3 regions of the Streptomyces sp. NBC_01428 genome follow, and region 2 is predicted to be linked to each of the others. Evidence: riboswitches for the same ligand, from Rfam matches in the RefSeq annotation. Region 2 holds a riboswitch; each other region holds the start of a gene.
The links. Region 2 has a riboswitch for S-adenosylmethionine ahead of thrC (threonine synthase). Riboswitches for the same ligand answer to the same signal wherever they lie in the genome.
Positions count from the first base shown of each region.

Region 1 (3,985 bases), 1.5 Mb from region 2:
TGCCGCTGCGGTTCCCGGCCTGGGTGGTGCTGCCGTTCTGGTTCACCCTGCAGTGGCTGGCGGCGGGCCAGAGCGAGTCGGGCCCCGGCGTCGCCTATCTGGCGCACCTGGTGGGCTTCTCGCTGGGCTTCGTCTACGCGTGGGTGCGGTTCGGGCGCCGCGGCACCGCCGTGCCCGTCGTGCCGGCCCTGGGGGGTCCGGTCGGTGCCCCGCCGGACGGACGGGGCCAGGTGGAGCGCGAGTAGGGTGAGATCCCCCAGCAGTGGCCCCCTAGGGAGAGAACCAGCCGTGATCACCGCGATCGTCCTCATCAAGACCAGCGTGGACCGGATCCCCGAGATCGCCGAGTCGATCGCGTCGCTGGAGAGCGTCAGCGAGGTCTTCTCCGTCACCGGCACCTACGACCTGATCGCCATGGTCCGGGTCAGGTCCCACGACGACCTCGCGGACGTCATCCCCGGCAGCATCAGCAAGATCCCGGGTGTCGAGGCGACGGACACGCACGTGGCGTTCCGCACGTACTCCCAGCACGACCTGGAGGCGGCGTTCGCGATCGGTCTCGACTCCTGACCGGTGCGTCCGCCGCCTCGCGGCATGTCGTCGTGGGTTCCTATACCGCCGGCACGCAGCGGCCGTCCTGGGTGCGGTACTGCCACCGCGCGCCGTCCCGCACCAGCTCGCGCACCGCGCGGACGAACCGCTCGACGTGCTCGTCGGGCGTCCCGGCGCCGAAGCTGACGCGGATGGCGTTGAGGGACTTCTCGCCGGGCGCCGCCTCGGGGGCGCCGCACTCCCCCTGGGTCTCGGGGTCGCTGCCGAGCAGTGTGCGCACCAGCGGGTGGGCGCAGAAGAGGCCGTCGCGGACGCCGATGCCGTACTCGGCGGACAGCGCGGCCGCGAAGTGCGAGCTGTTCCAGCCCTCGACGACGAAGGAGAGGACGCCGACCCGCGGGGCGTCGTCACCGAACAGGGAGAGGATCCGGACCTCGGGGACCTCGGCGAGGCCGGCACGGACGGTGCCGATCAGGTGCTGCTCCCGGGCGAGAAGGTTGTCGAAGCCCTCTTCGGTGAGCGCCTTGCAGGCCGACGCGATGGAGTAGGCGCCGATCACGTTCGGCGAGCCGGCCTCGTGGCGGGCCGCGCTGTCGTGCCACTCGACGTCCACGCCGCCGTCCGCGCGCCGGGTGACCTTGCGGCTGGCGCCGCCACCGGCGAGGTAGGGGTCGGCCTCGCGGAGCCAGTCGGAGCGGCCCGCGAGGACACCGGAGCCGAACGGCGCGTACAGCTTGTGGCCGGAGAAGGCGACCCAGTCGACGTCGAGGTCCTGGACGGACACCGGGTGGTGCGGGGCGAGCTGGGCGGCGTCGAGGACGATCCGGGCGCCGTGGGCGTGCGCGGCTGCGGCGAGCTCCCGCACCGGCCACAGCTCCCCGGTGACGTTCGAGGCGCCGGTGACGCAGACGAGGGCCGGTCCGTGGGGGTCACGGGCCGCGAGGGCGTGCTCCAGGGTCGCGACGGCCTCGCCGGGGGTGCGCGGGGCGTTCAGGTACGTCACCCGGGCGTCGCGCCAGGGCAGCAGCGAGGCGTGGTGCTCGGTCTCGAAGACGAAGACCTGGCAGTCGGCCGGGAGCGCGGCGGCGAGCAGGTTGAGCGAGTCCGTGGTGGAGCGGGTGAAGACGACCTGGTCGTCGGCCCGGCAGTCGAGGAACTCCGCGACGGTCCTGCGGGCGTTCTCGAAGAGGTCGGTGGACAGCTGCGAGAGGTACCCGGCACCGCGGTGGACGCTGCCGTAGTACGGGGCGTACGCGGCGACGTCGTCCCACACCCGCTGGAGGGCGGGGGCGCTGGCGGCGTAGTCGAGAGCGGCGTAGCTGACCTCGCCGCCGGTGACGAGCGGCACGGTGACGTCGCGGCCGAGGACGGGCAGCGGGGCACAGACGGAGGTGTCGGCGGCGGTGGTGGTGACAGACATGGCGGGCTCCTGTGAGGCAGGCGGGATCGCCGCGCGAGCCGGCCGCCCGGAGGCAGCGCTCGGCGCAGGAAGGGGAGAAAAGGGTGTGCGGAGGCGGGGCTCGGCGCCCTATCGCATTCGCTTGCTCACAGAAGGCTCCCTCGAACGACCAGGACCCCTGGTTACGTCCACTCGAAAGAGTGGGAGGGGTCCGCGCTTGCCGTAGACCTCGCTGCCTACGGCCTGGTCTTCACCCGGGGCACCCCGCCACGGACGGAGGGTTGCCGGACAGCCGGCCGGGGCCTGATGGCTGTCGCTCATGACCTGGTACAGCATCTTGCCAGAAGATCTTCGACGCGCAAGGCGCGGTCCGAATTGTGGACCGCGCCTTGCGTCACGCCGGCGTCGCTCAGGCGTTGCTGGCCGCCACCCACCGGTCGAGGGTGCGCTTCGCGGCCCCGGAGTCGATCGCCTCCGCCGCCTTCGCCATACCGGCCCGGAGCTGGTCCGCGAGGGGCGCGTCGGCCGGCGACAGGGCCACCAGGGCGGCCGCCGAGTTCAGCAGCACGGCGTCGCGCACCGGCCCGGTCTCGCCGTCCAGCAGCCGCCGGGCGACCTCCGCGTTGTACGCGGCGTCGGCTCCGCGCAGCGCCTCCACCGGAACGACGTCGAGGCCGACGTCGCGGGGGTGGAAGTGCTCCTCCGTGACCTTGCCGTCGCGGACCACCCAGACCCGGGAGCCGGCGGTGGTGGTCAGCTCGTCGAGGCCGTCGTCGCCGCGGAAGACGAGCGAGGAGTTGCCGCGCTCGGCGAAGACGCCCGCCACGATGGGCGCCATCCGGGGGTCGGCGACCCCGACCGCCTGGGCCTTGACCCGGGCCGGATTCGTCAGCGGTCCGAGCACGTTGAAGGTCGTCCGGATGCCGAGCTGTCCGCGCGCCGCCGCCACATGGCGCAGCGCCGGGTGGAACTTGACCGCGAAGCAGAAGGTGATCCCGGCCTCCTCGGCCACCTCCGCGACCCGCTTCACCGTCAGCTGGAGATTGACGCCGAGCTTCTCCAGGACGTCCGAGGAGCCGGACGCGGAGGACGCGGCCCGGTTGCCGTGCTTGACGACCTTGGCGCCGGTGCCGGCCACCACGATCGAGGACATGGTGGAGATGTTGACGGTCTTCGCGCCGTCGCCGCCCGTGCCGACGATGTCGACGGTCCGCCCGGGCACCTCGATCACGTTGGCGTGCTCGTACATCGCCCGGACCAGGCCGGAGATCTCCTGGACGGTCTCGCCCTTGGCCCGCAGGGCCACCACGAAGCCGGCGATCTGCGCGTCGGTCGCCTCGCCGCGCATGATGCGGTCCATCGCCCAGGCCGTGTCGTCCGCGCTCTGGTCGCGGCCTTCGAGAAGGCCGTTCAGTACCTCGGGCCAGGAACGGCCCGCCGCGGTGTCGCCTCCAGCGGGGTTCACAGCGCTCATGGTCGCTCCTGGGTTCCTGGGTCACGCGAGTGGGTTCGCCCCGCAGCACGGGGGTGAGTCCACCCTATCCAGCCCCGGAGACGGCGAAGAGCCCCGTCCGTGGACGGGGCTCCTGCCGTGGCGAACCGGGGTGTCGCGGGGATCAGTGGTGGCCGTGGCCGCTCGTGATCTCCTTGTACTCCTCGACGGTGGGCTTGGGGATCTGGTTGTCCTCCCCGTAGAAGCCCTTGCTCATCTTGGCGCGCAGCTTCTGCGCGCTGTTGACCTTGCGCTCGACACCGTTCTCGTCGACCGCCGGGCCGATCTCGGCCGGCTTGTACTGGTCGTGCGCGGTGAGCGTGTGCAGCGCGTCCTGGCTGAGCGGCTCGTGCACCTCGATGAACTCACCGTGCGGCAGGCGCTTGATGATGCCCGACTCGCGGCCGTGCAGCACCTTGTCCCGGTCCCGGCGCTGGAGGCCGAGGCAGATCCGCTTGGTGGCGAGGAACGTGAGCACCGGCACGACGAAGAAGGCGATGCGCACGAACCAGGTGATCGAGTTGATCGCCAGGTGGAAGTGC
Region 1 is NZ_CP109499.1:6,615,977-6,619,961, reverse strand. It holds gene OG406_RS28620 (rhomboid family intramembrane serine protease) at 1-245, shown strand, start outside; gene OG406_RS28615 (Lrp/AsnC family transcriptional regulator) at 289-570, shown strand; gene OG406_RS28610 (aminotransferase class V-fold PLP-dependent enzyme) at 611-1,972, opposite strand; SAM riboswitch class IV at 2,160-2,276, opposite strand; gene trpD (anthranilate phosphoribosyltransferase) at 2,361-3,425, opposite strand; gene qcrB (cytochrome bc1 complex cytochrome b subunit) at 3,568-3,985, opposite strand, start outside.
Region 1: it holds a riboswitch for S-adenosylmethionine, as region 2 does, so the genes downstream of both, OG406_RS28610 (aminotransferase class V-fold PLP-dependent enzyme) here and thrC (threonine synthase) in region 2, are expected to answer to the same signal.

Region 2 (3,985 bases):
ATGTTCTTCGACAGCTCGGTCCGGTCGACGCGCACGATCGTCCGGCGCCCCTCGCCGATCTCCTCGCGCAGCGCGACGATCCGCTCCTCGACGTCGGCCTCGTGCGAGCGGGCGCGCAGGAACTCGGCGTCCGCGCCGAGCCCGTGCACGCCGACGAGGGTCCGGGCGGGCGCGGCGCCGTCGAGGTGCTCGACCGACCGCGACGCCTCCGAGGCGGGCGGCACGCGGTAGCGCTCCGGGTCGATCTCCGCCGCGCAGTCCAGGAAGGCCGTCGCCCAGCGCCAGGTCAGGAACGCCAGCCGGTCCGCGCCGAGCATGCCGTCCAGCAGCTCCGCGCGGATGTCGTCGGGCAGCATCCGGAAGTAGTCCACGGGCGCCCACGGCGTGTGGGAGAAGTGGCCGATGCGCAGGTCGGGCCGGAGCGCGCGGAGCAGCCCCGGCACCAGGCACAGGTGGTAGTCCTGGACCAGCACCGAGGCGCCCTCGGCGGCCTCCTCGGCCAGCGCCTCGGCGAAGGCCTGGTTGTAGGCGCGGTACGCGTCCCACTGGCGCCGGAACTCCGCGTCGAAGACCGGCTCCAGCGGGGTCTGGTACAGCATGTGGTGGACGAACCACAGCACGGAGTTGGCGATGCCGTTGTACGCGTCGGCGTGCACCTCGGCGTCGATGTCCAGCATCCGCACGCCGTCCTCCCCGACCCCCCGGCGCACGGCCTCCCGGTCGCCGTCGCCGAGGGCCGCGCACACCCACAGGGCGTCCGCGTCCGGCCCGATCGCCGACAGCCCGGAGACGAGCCCGCCGCCGCCCCGCTTGGCCTGCAGCGAGCCGTCGTCCTGGGTCTGGTAGGTGATCGGGCCGCGGTTGGACGCGACGAGGATGCCGTGGGCACCGTGCGTGGAAGCCATGCCTCGAAACCTAGCCCCGTCCGGAAACGCTCAAACGTTCCCGTCGGCCGTATGCGATCCCCGGCCGACGGGAACGCTCACGCGGCTTTGCGCTGCTGGTACTCGGCGATTTCGGACATGGGGGGCCTTTCCTCCGTGTCCACCGAGTACGTGCGCGGCTCGAAACCGTCCCGGGTGCGCTCGAACTGGGTGATCGCGGGGCGGATCAGGTGGCCGCGGGCCAGCCGCAACTGGGCGGTGCGGTAGATCGCGGCGGCCATGCGGCCCAGGGCCTGGCCGTCCTGGTGGCGGTGCTTGCGCACCCCCACGTCGACCTGGGCGAGGGCGTCCAGGCCCACCAGGTGCAGCGCGTCGACGAGCATGCCCAGCTCCACGCCGTACCCGACCGGGAACGGCAGCTGTTCGAGCAGCGAGCGCCGGGCCGCGTACTCCCCGCCGAGCGGCTGCACGAAGCCCGCGAGCTGCGGCCAGTGCATGTTCAGCAGGGGGCGGGCCATCAGCTCGGTGACCCGGCCGCCCTGCCCGGCGGCGCCGCCCAGCGGACGGTCGTACATCGCCTTGACGAGATCGACGCCCGGGTCCGTGAGCAGGGGGCCCACGATCCCGAGGACGAAGTCGGACGAGAACTCCTTGAGGTCCGCGTCGATGAAACAGACGATGTCGCCGCTCGTCACGAGCAGCGACCGCCACAGCACCTCGCCCTTGCCGGGCACGGCCGGCAGGCTGGGCAGGATGTCGTCGCGGTGCACCACTCTGGCGCCCGCGGCGGCGGCGACCGCGGACGTGCGGTCCGTGGAGCCCGAGTCGACGACGACGATCTCGTCGACGAGGGGCACCTGCTGCATCAGGTCGTGGCGGATGATCGAGACGATCTCGCCGACGGTCTCCTCCTCGTTGAGCGCGGGCAGCACCACGCTGACCGTCGACCCGGAGGTGCGTTTCGCGGCCATGATCTTGTGGAGCGGGCGGTCGGTCAGGGACCAGGAGCGTGTGCTCAGCCAGCGGTCGACTTCATTCAGCACGGTCTGCGGCTCCTCACTGTCTGATCACACGCTCTCATCAGCGTGCCCGCTGCGGCCAGCGGCTGATCGCTTGCCGTCGTCTCGCGGTTCGGACGACTGCTTCAACTGTCCTGGCCTTCGGTTACAGTCTTGAACAACGCTGATGACCATCGCATGTCCTGGATCATCGGCACGCAATATGCTCAACAGTTCAACAATCGAATACCGCTCATCCAGAGGGGCAGAGGGATACGGCCCGTTGAAGCCCCGGCAACCCTCCAGCCGGTCTCGTACCGATCGCCAGACGATCGCGTCGCGAGGCTCCCGGCTAGGGAAGGTGCCAAATCCGTCTCACGGCGAAGTGCGTCGTGAGGAAGATGAGGAGAAAGGGCCTCGCCTCCATGGCTGCGCAGACAGTTGCAAGCACCACGAACTCCGCAGAAGCGGTCGATCTCGGCCCGGCCGCGGCGCTTTCCTGCCGCGAGTGCGGACACCGCGTCCCCCTCGGTCCGGTCTTCGCCTGCGAGGAGTGTTTCGGCCCGCTGGAGATCGCGTACGACTTCTCGGCCTACGAAACCGAAGAACTCCGCAAGCGCATCGAAGCGGGACCCGCGAACATCTGGCGCTACGCGCCGCTGCTGCCCGTCCCCGCGGACGTGGCGGACAAGCCGAACATCAACCCGGGCTGGACCAAGCTCGTGCAGGCCGACAACCTGGCCCGCGAGCTCGGCGTCGAGACCGGCAAGCTGTTCGTCAAGGACGACTCCGGCAACCCGACGCACTCCTTCAAGGACCGCGTCGTCGCCCAGGCCATCGAAGCGGCCCGCGTCTTCGGCTTCACCACCCTCTCCTGCTCCTCCACGGGCAACCTCGCCGGCGCCGTCGGCGCGGCGGCGGCCCGCGCCGGCTTCCGCTCCTGCGTGTTCATCCCGCACGACCTGGAGCAGGGCAAGGTCGTCATGGCCGCGGTCTACGGCGGCGAGCTGGTCGGCATCCAGGGCAACTACGACGACGTGAACCGCTTCTGCTCCGAGCTGATCGGCGACCCGGCCGGCGAGGGCTGGGGCTTCGTCAACGTCAACCTCCGCCCGTACTACGCCGAGGGCTCCAAGACGCTGGCGTACGAGATCTGCGAGCAGCTCGGCTGGAAGCTGCCGGACCAGCTCGTCGTGCCGATCGCCTCCGGCTCCCAGCTCACGAAGATCGACAAGGGCCTCCAGGAGCTGATCAAGCTCGGACTCGTCGAGGACAGGCCCTACAAGATCTTCGGCGCCCAGGCCGAGGGCTGCTCGCCGGTCTCCGTCGCCTACAAGGCCGGCCACGACGTGGTCCGTCCGCAGAAGCCGGACACCATCGCCAAGTCGCTCGCCATCGGCAACCCCGCCGACGGGCCCTACGTGCTCGACATCGCGCGGCGCACCGGCGGTGCCGTGGAGGACGTGAACGACGCGCAGATCGTCGACGCGATCAAGCTGCTCGCGCGCACCGAGGGCATCTTCGCGGAGACCGCGGGCGGGGTGACCGTCGGCGTCACCCGCAAGCTGATCGAGAGCGGTCTGCTCGACCCGTCCCTGACCACCGTCGTCCTCAACACCGGCGACGGCCTGAAGACTCTGGACGCGGTGGCCTCGGACACCGGGCTGACCGCGACCATCCGCCCGAACCTCGACTCCTTCCGAGAGGCTGGCCTCGCATCATGAGCGTCAACGTCCGCATCCCCACCATCCTGCGCACCTACACGGGGGGCGCCGCCGAGGTGACGGCCGAGGGTGCGACCCTCGCCGAGGTCATCGCCGACCTGGAGAAGAACCACACGGGTATCAGCGCGCGCGTCCTGGACGACCAGGGCAAGCTGCGCCGCTTCGTCAACGTGTACGTGAACGACGACGACGTGCGCTTCGAGCAGGGCCTGGAGACGGCGATCCCGGACGGTGGGGGCGTGTCGATCATTCCGGCCGTCGCCGGAGGCTGATCGTTACCCTCGGTAATACCGAACACGAAGAGTTCATCGAATTGCCCCCTCCGTGAGAGAAGTGGAGGGGGTAATTCCATAGGGTTGACCGGGGTAGGGTTGGGGAA
Region 2 is NZ_CP109499.1:5,114,242-5,118,226, forward strand. It holds gene OG406_RS22260 (alpha,alpha-trehalose-phosphate synthase (UDP-forming)) at 1-905, opposite strand, end outside; gene OG406_RS22265 (glucosyl-3-phosphoglycerate synthase) at 983-1,927, opposite strand; SAM riboswitch class I at 2,133-2,290, shown strand; gene thrC (threonine synthase) at 2,308-3,606, shown strand; gene OG406_RS22275 (MoaD/ThiS family protein) at 3,603-3,878, shown strand.

Region 3 (3,985 bases), 4.4 Mb from region 2:
CGCGTACGCGTTGCGCTGCACGTCGAGATAGAGCCGGTCGCCGCGGTCCTTCTTGCGGGCGGCGGTGGTGAGGCGGTCGGGGTGCGCCTCCGCGAGGGTCTCGGCGACGTCCTTGGCGAACGCGCGGACCTCGTCGAAGTCCTGGTGTCCGTCGAGCGGCACGACGACGTGCAGGCCACGCGAGCCCGTGGTCATCGGCGCCGAGGGGAGCTTCAGCGCGTCGAGAAGTTCGCGCACCGCCCGGGCCGCTTCGCGCACGGCGGCGAAGTCGCCCTCCGTCGCCGGGTCGAGGTCGATGACGAGCCTGTCGGGACGTTCGACGTCGCCCGCCTTCGACAGCCAGCGGTGCAGGGTGAGGCAGGCCTGGTCGGCGAGGTAGACGAGGGTCGCGGTGTCCCCGCAGACGGGGTGGAGGACCGTGCCGCCCTCCTTGCGCACCTCGACCCGCTCGATCCAGTCCGGGTAGTGGTCCGGCGTGTTCTTCTGCATGAAGCGGGGACCGTCGATCCCGTCCGGGTACCGCTCCAGCATCAGGGGGCGGCCCCTCAGATGGGGCAGCATGAAGGGGGCGACGGCGCGGTAGTACGCGACGAGGTCCCGCTTCGTGTACTCCTTGCCGCTCCCGCTCGCCGGGAAGAGCACCTTGTCCGGCCGGTGCAGGTCGAGCGTGCGGCGACCGACCCGCACGGTGTGGGTGCCGGAGCCGGCCATCGCGCCATCCTTCCGTCGACGTTCGGGCGGCGCGAAAGCCGCCGTACCCGCTCTCCACGCAACACCGCGGACGGACGTCCTGCCACGGGAACGGACGCACGACTCCGCGTTCCGCCCGGCCGACGGCCGGTTTCCGAGCGACCGGTCCATGGCGCCGTCCGTGCGCGCGGGTACCCGGCTGCCACGCCCCGTAACGCGCGCACCGCGGCCCATGGGGCCGGGCCATCGGGCTTGCCCTTGACCCGCACGTCAGGGTTTAGCGTGCCTCGGCCGGTGGGGCGATGGTCCACCCGACGTACGCACCGGCTCGCCTCTCGCCCTCGTCCGGACCCGGAGTCGCCCCATGGCCGTTCAAGCACCGCCCACCACCCGCGAGATCCACCTAGTCGGCGCGCCCGTGGGGTTGCCGGCGCCGGAACACTTCGCCGTCGTCGAGACAGCGCTGCCCACACCGCGGGCGGGCCACGTCGTCGTCCGCAACCGGCACTTCCTCGTCTTTCCAGGGTTGCGGACGCTCATCGGGGGCGAGGTCGAGGGGGTCCCGTTGCCGCCCGTCCACGTTGGCGACGCCCTGTTCGGACCCGCCGTCGGGGAGGTCGTCACCGCGGGCGCCGGCAGCGCGCTGCGCCCCGGCGACCTGGTCTCTCACCTGCAGGGCTGGCGGGAGCACGCCCTGCTGAGCGACGACGACTGCGTGCCGCTGAGTGACGTGCTGGACGACCCCGTCGCGTTCCTGTCGTCCGGGGCCGCCGCGTACGCGGCGCTCACCCGGCTCGCCGGCGTGCGTCCCGGCGACACCGTCCTCGTCACCGGAGCCGCGGGAGCCGTCGGGAGTCTCGCGGGCCAAGTGGCCCGCCTCCTGGGCGCCGAACGCGTCGTGGGCACGACCCGCTCGGCGCGCAAGGCCGAACGGCTCACGGCCGAACTCGGCTACGACGCGGTCGTGGTCCCGGGCACGGCACCGCTCGCCGAACAGCTCGCCGCCGCGGCGCCCGACGGCATCGACGTACTCCTCGACACCGTCGGCGGCGAACAGTTGACCGCGGCCGTCGGCGCGGCACGGCGGGGCGCGCGGTTCGCGTTGGTGGGCGCGCTCTCCGGGCAGCTGTCGGCCGACCGCGACGGCACCACCGCGCCCGCGGAGGTCGACACGTTCCGTGTCATCACACTGGGGATCACGCTGCGGGGACTCAGCAGCTCAGATCTCGGTGAAGCGGCCGAGGAGTGGAACACGCGCTTCGGGGACTGGCTGCGCTCCGGTGAGATCGTCTTCCCCCACGTCCGGATCGCGGGCATTGATCGCGCGCCCCGGGCGTTGCAGGAACTGTTCGAGGGGCGGCACATCGGAACCGTCGTCGTGGACGTCACGTAGCGGTCGGCTCCGCGGGACCGTGGACTCCCGCGTCCTCGAGGGTCGTCGACGCGGCACCGGGTGAAAGCGGGGAGCGGATGCGGATCGGGGATGCGGCGGCAGCGGCCGGCACGACAGCACGTGCGCTGAGGTTCTACGAGGAGCGCGGGTTGCTGCCACCAGCGCGGCGCACGGCGGCCGGGCAGCGTGAGTACGGTCCCGGCGACGTCGCCCGGGTGAGGGTGATCCGGGACCTGCTCGCCCTCGGCCTGACGGTGGAGGACCTGTGCGGCCTCGCCGACCGCATCCCCCTGCTCGTCGACGACCCGCGCAGACGGTGTTCCGGCGGTACGGACAGTCCCGGAACCAGCGTCGTCCACCGCCGACTGGCCGCGCTGGACGCCGAGATCGACCGTCTCACCCGGCTGCGCACCCGTCTGGCCGCTCGGACCGGCCGCACGACCGACCGATCCTGAGCGGCACGTCGGACGGCGGCGGCGCGGTGGGTGCCGCCTTCGCGATCGGTCACGACGGCCGGTGTCCGGCCCCTTGGGGACCGCGCCAAGGCCCGCACGATCAGGGCCAGTTGTTGCGGCCGCATGAAATCCCTCGGCCCGACGTGCTGCGGCTGCTGGGCCGACGCCCTTCGCCGCGATCTCGTCATTGACGGATCGGAGAATCGATTCGTACGATCGCGACCGGCATTGAGTGTCAGCGTCAAGCCCTGGCTCGCTGACCGGCAACCCTCCTCCGCGGTGGGGTGCTCCAGGTGAAAGCCCGGCGTGGTCGCCCGACCCCGCAAGCGCGAACCCGCCCCGGCAGGGGGCCGAGACAGGGAGGCCCGGCGTGCGGAACGACAGCAGCGACCTGAGCGCCTCGATCGCGGCCGCGGCGATGTTCTCCGGGTTCTCGCGCCGCCGCCACATCGACCTGGAGCGCTCCGCCAGCTGCCTGTGTCGCGGCTGACGACACGCTCGGCCGGCCGACGCACGTAGTCGGCTCCTTCCTGAGGCTGCGAGCAACAGCCCCTGTTCCCCCCGGCGTTGTGAGGTCGGCGTACGCACCGCGCACGCGCCGTCGACGCACCCCTTCCCCGCCCGGCCGGGCCCCGACGCTTCGTCCGGGCCCGGACCCGAGCCACCGAACCGACTTTGTCGTCCGATCGGTGCCGCCCGTCCACGGCTGCGCCGTCCCGCTTCGCCCTGTCCGCACCGGACCGGCGCAGCGACTCTGGAGTAGGAGAACCCCTTCCGTGACATCCCACCCGGACACCCGATCCGCCCGATGGACGGCAGCCGCCGCTGTCGTGACGAGCGGCATCCTGCTGAGCGGCTGCTCGTCGAGTGACGGCACCGGTTCGAGCGGCACCGACGGCCGGGCCAGGTCCGGTGGCACGCTGACCTTCGCGGTGGGGTCCGACGCCGGGTGCGTGGACCCGCAGCAGGTGGGCAGCAACGACAGCATCTACTCGGTGCGCCAGGTCGTCGACTCGCTGACCGACCAGGACCCCAGGACCGGCAAGATCGTGCCCTGGCTGGCGAAGAGCTGGGACATCAGTTCCGACACGACGACGTTCACCTTCCACCTGCGGTCGGGCGTGACGTTCAGCGACGGCTCCCGGCTGACCGCCCAGGTGGTCAAGGACAACTTCGACGCCGTACCGAAGCTCGGCGCCCTGGCCACCCTCGCCCAGGGCTACCTGAGCGGGGTGCGGAACACCGAGGTGGTCGATCCGAGCACCGTCCGGGTGACGTTCAAGAAGCCCAACGCACAGTTCCTCCAGGCCACTTCGACCCACTCGCTGGGCATCGAGTCGTCGGCGAGCGTGAAGCTGAGCCCGCAGGAGAAGTGCAGCAAGGGAGTGGCCGGCTCGGGGCCCTTCACGCTGTCGGACTACGTACAGAACCGCTCGGTCACGTTGAG
Region 3 is NZ_CP109499.1:691,433-695,417, forward strand. It holds gene ligD (non-homologous end-joining DNA ligase) at 1-711, opposite strand, end outside; gene OG406_RS02955 (MDR family NADP-dependent oxidoreductase) at 1,055-2,083, shown strand; gene OG406_RS02960 (MerR family transcriptional regulator) at 2,161-2,538, shown strand; SAM riboswitch class IV at 2,763-2,873, shown strand; gene OG406_RS02965 (putative leader peptide) at 2,909-3,028, shown strand; gene OG406_RS02970 (ABC transporter substrate-binding protein) at 3,315-3,985, shown strand, end outside.
Region 3: it holds a riboswitch for S-adenosylmethionine, as region 2 does, so the genes downstream of both, OG406_RS02965 (putative leader peptide) here and thrC (threonine synthase) in region 2, are expected to answer to the same signal.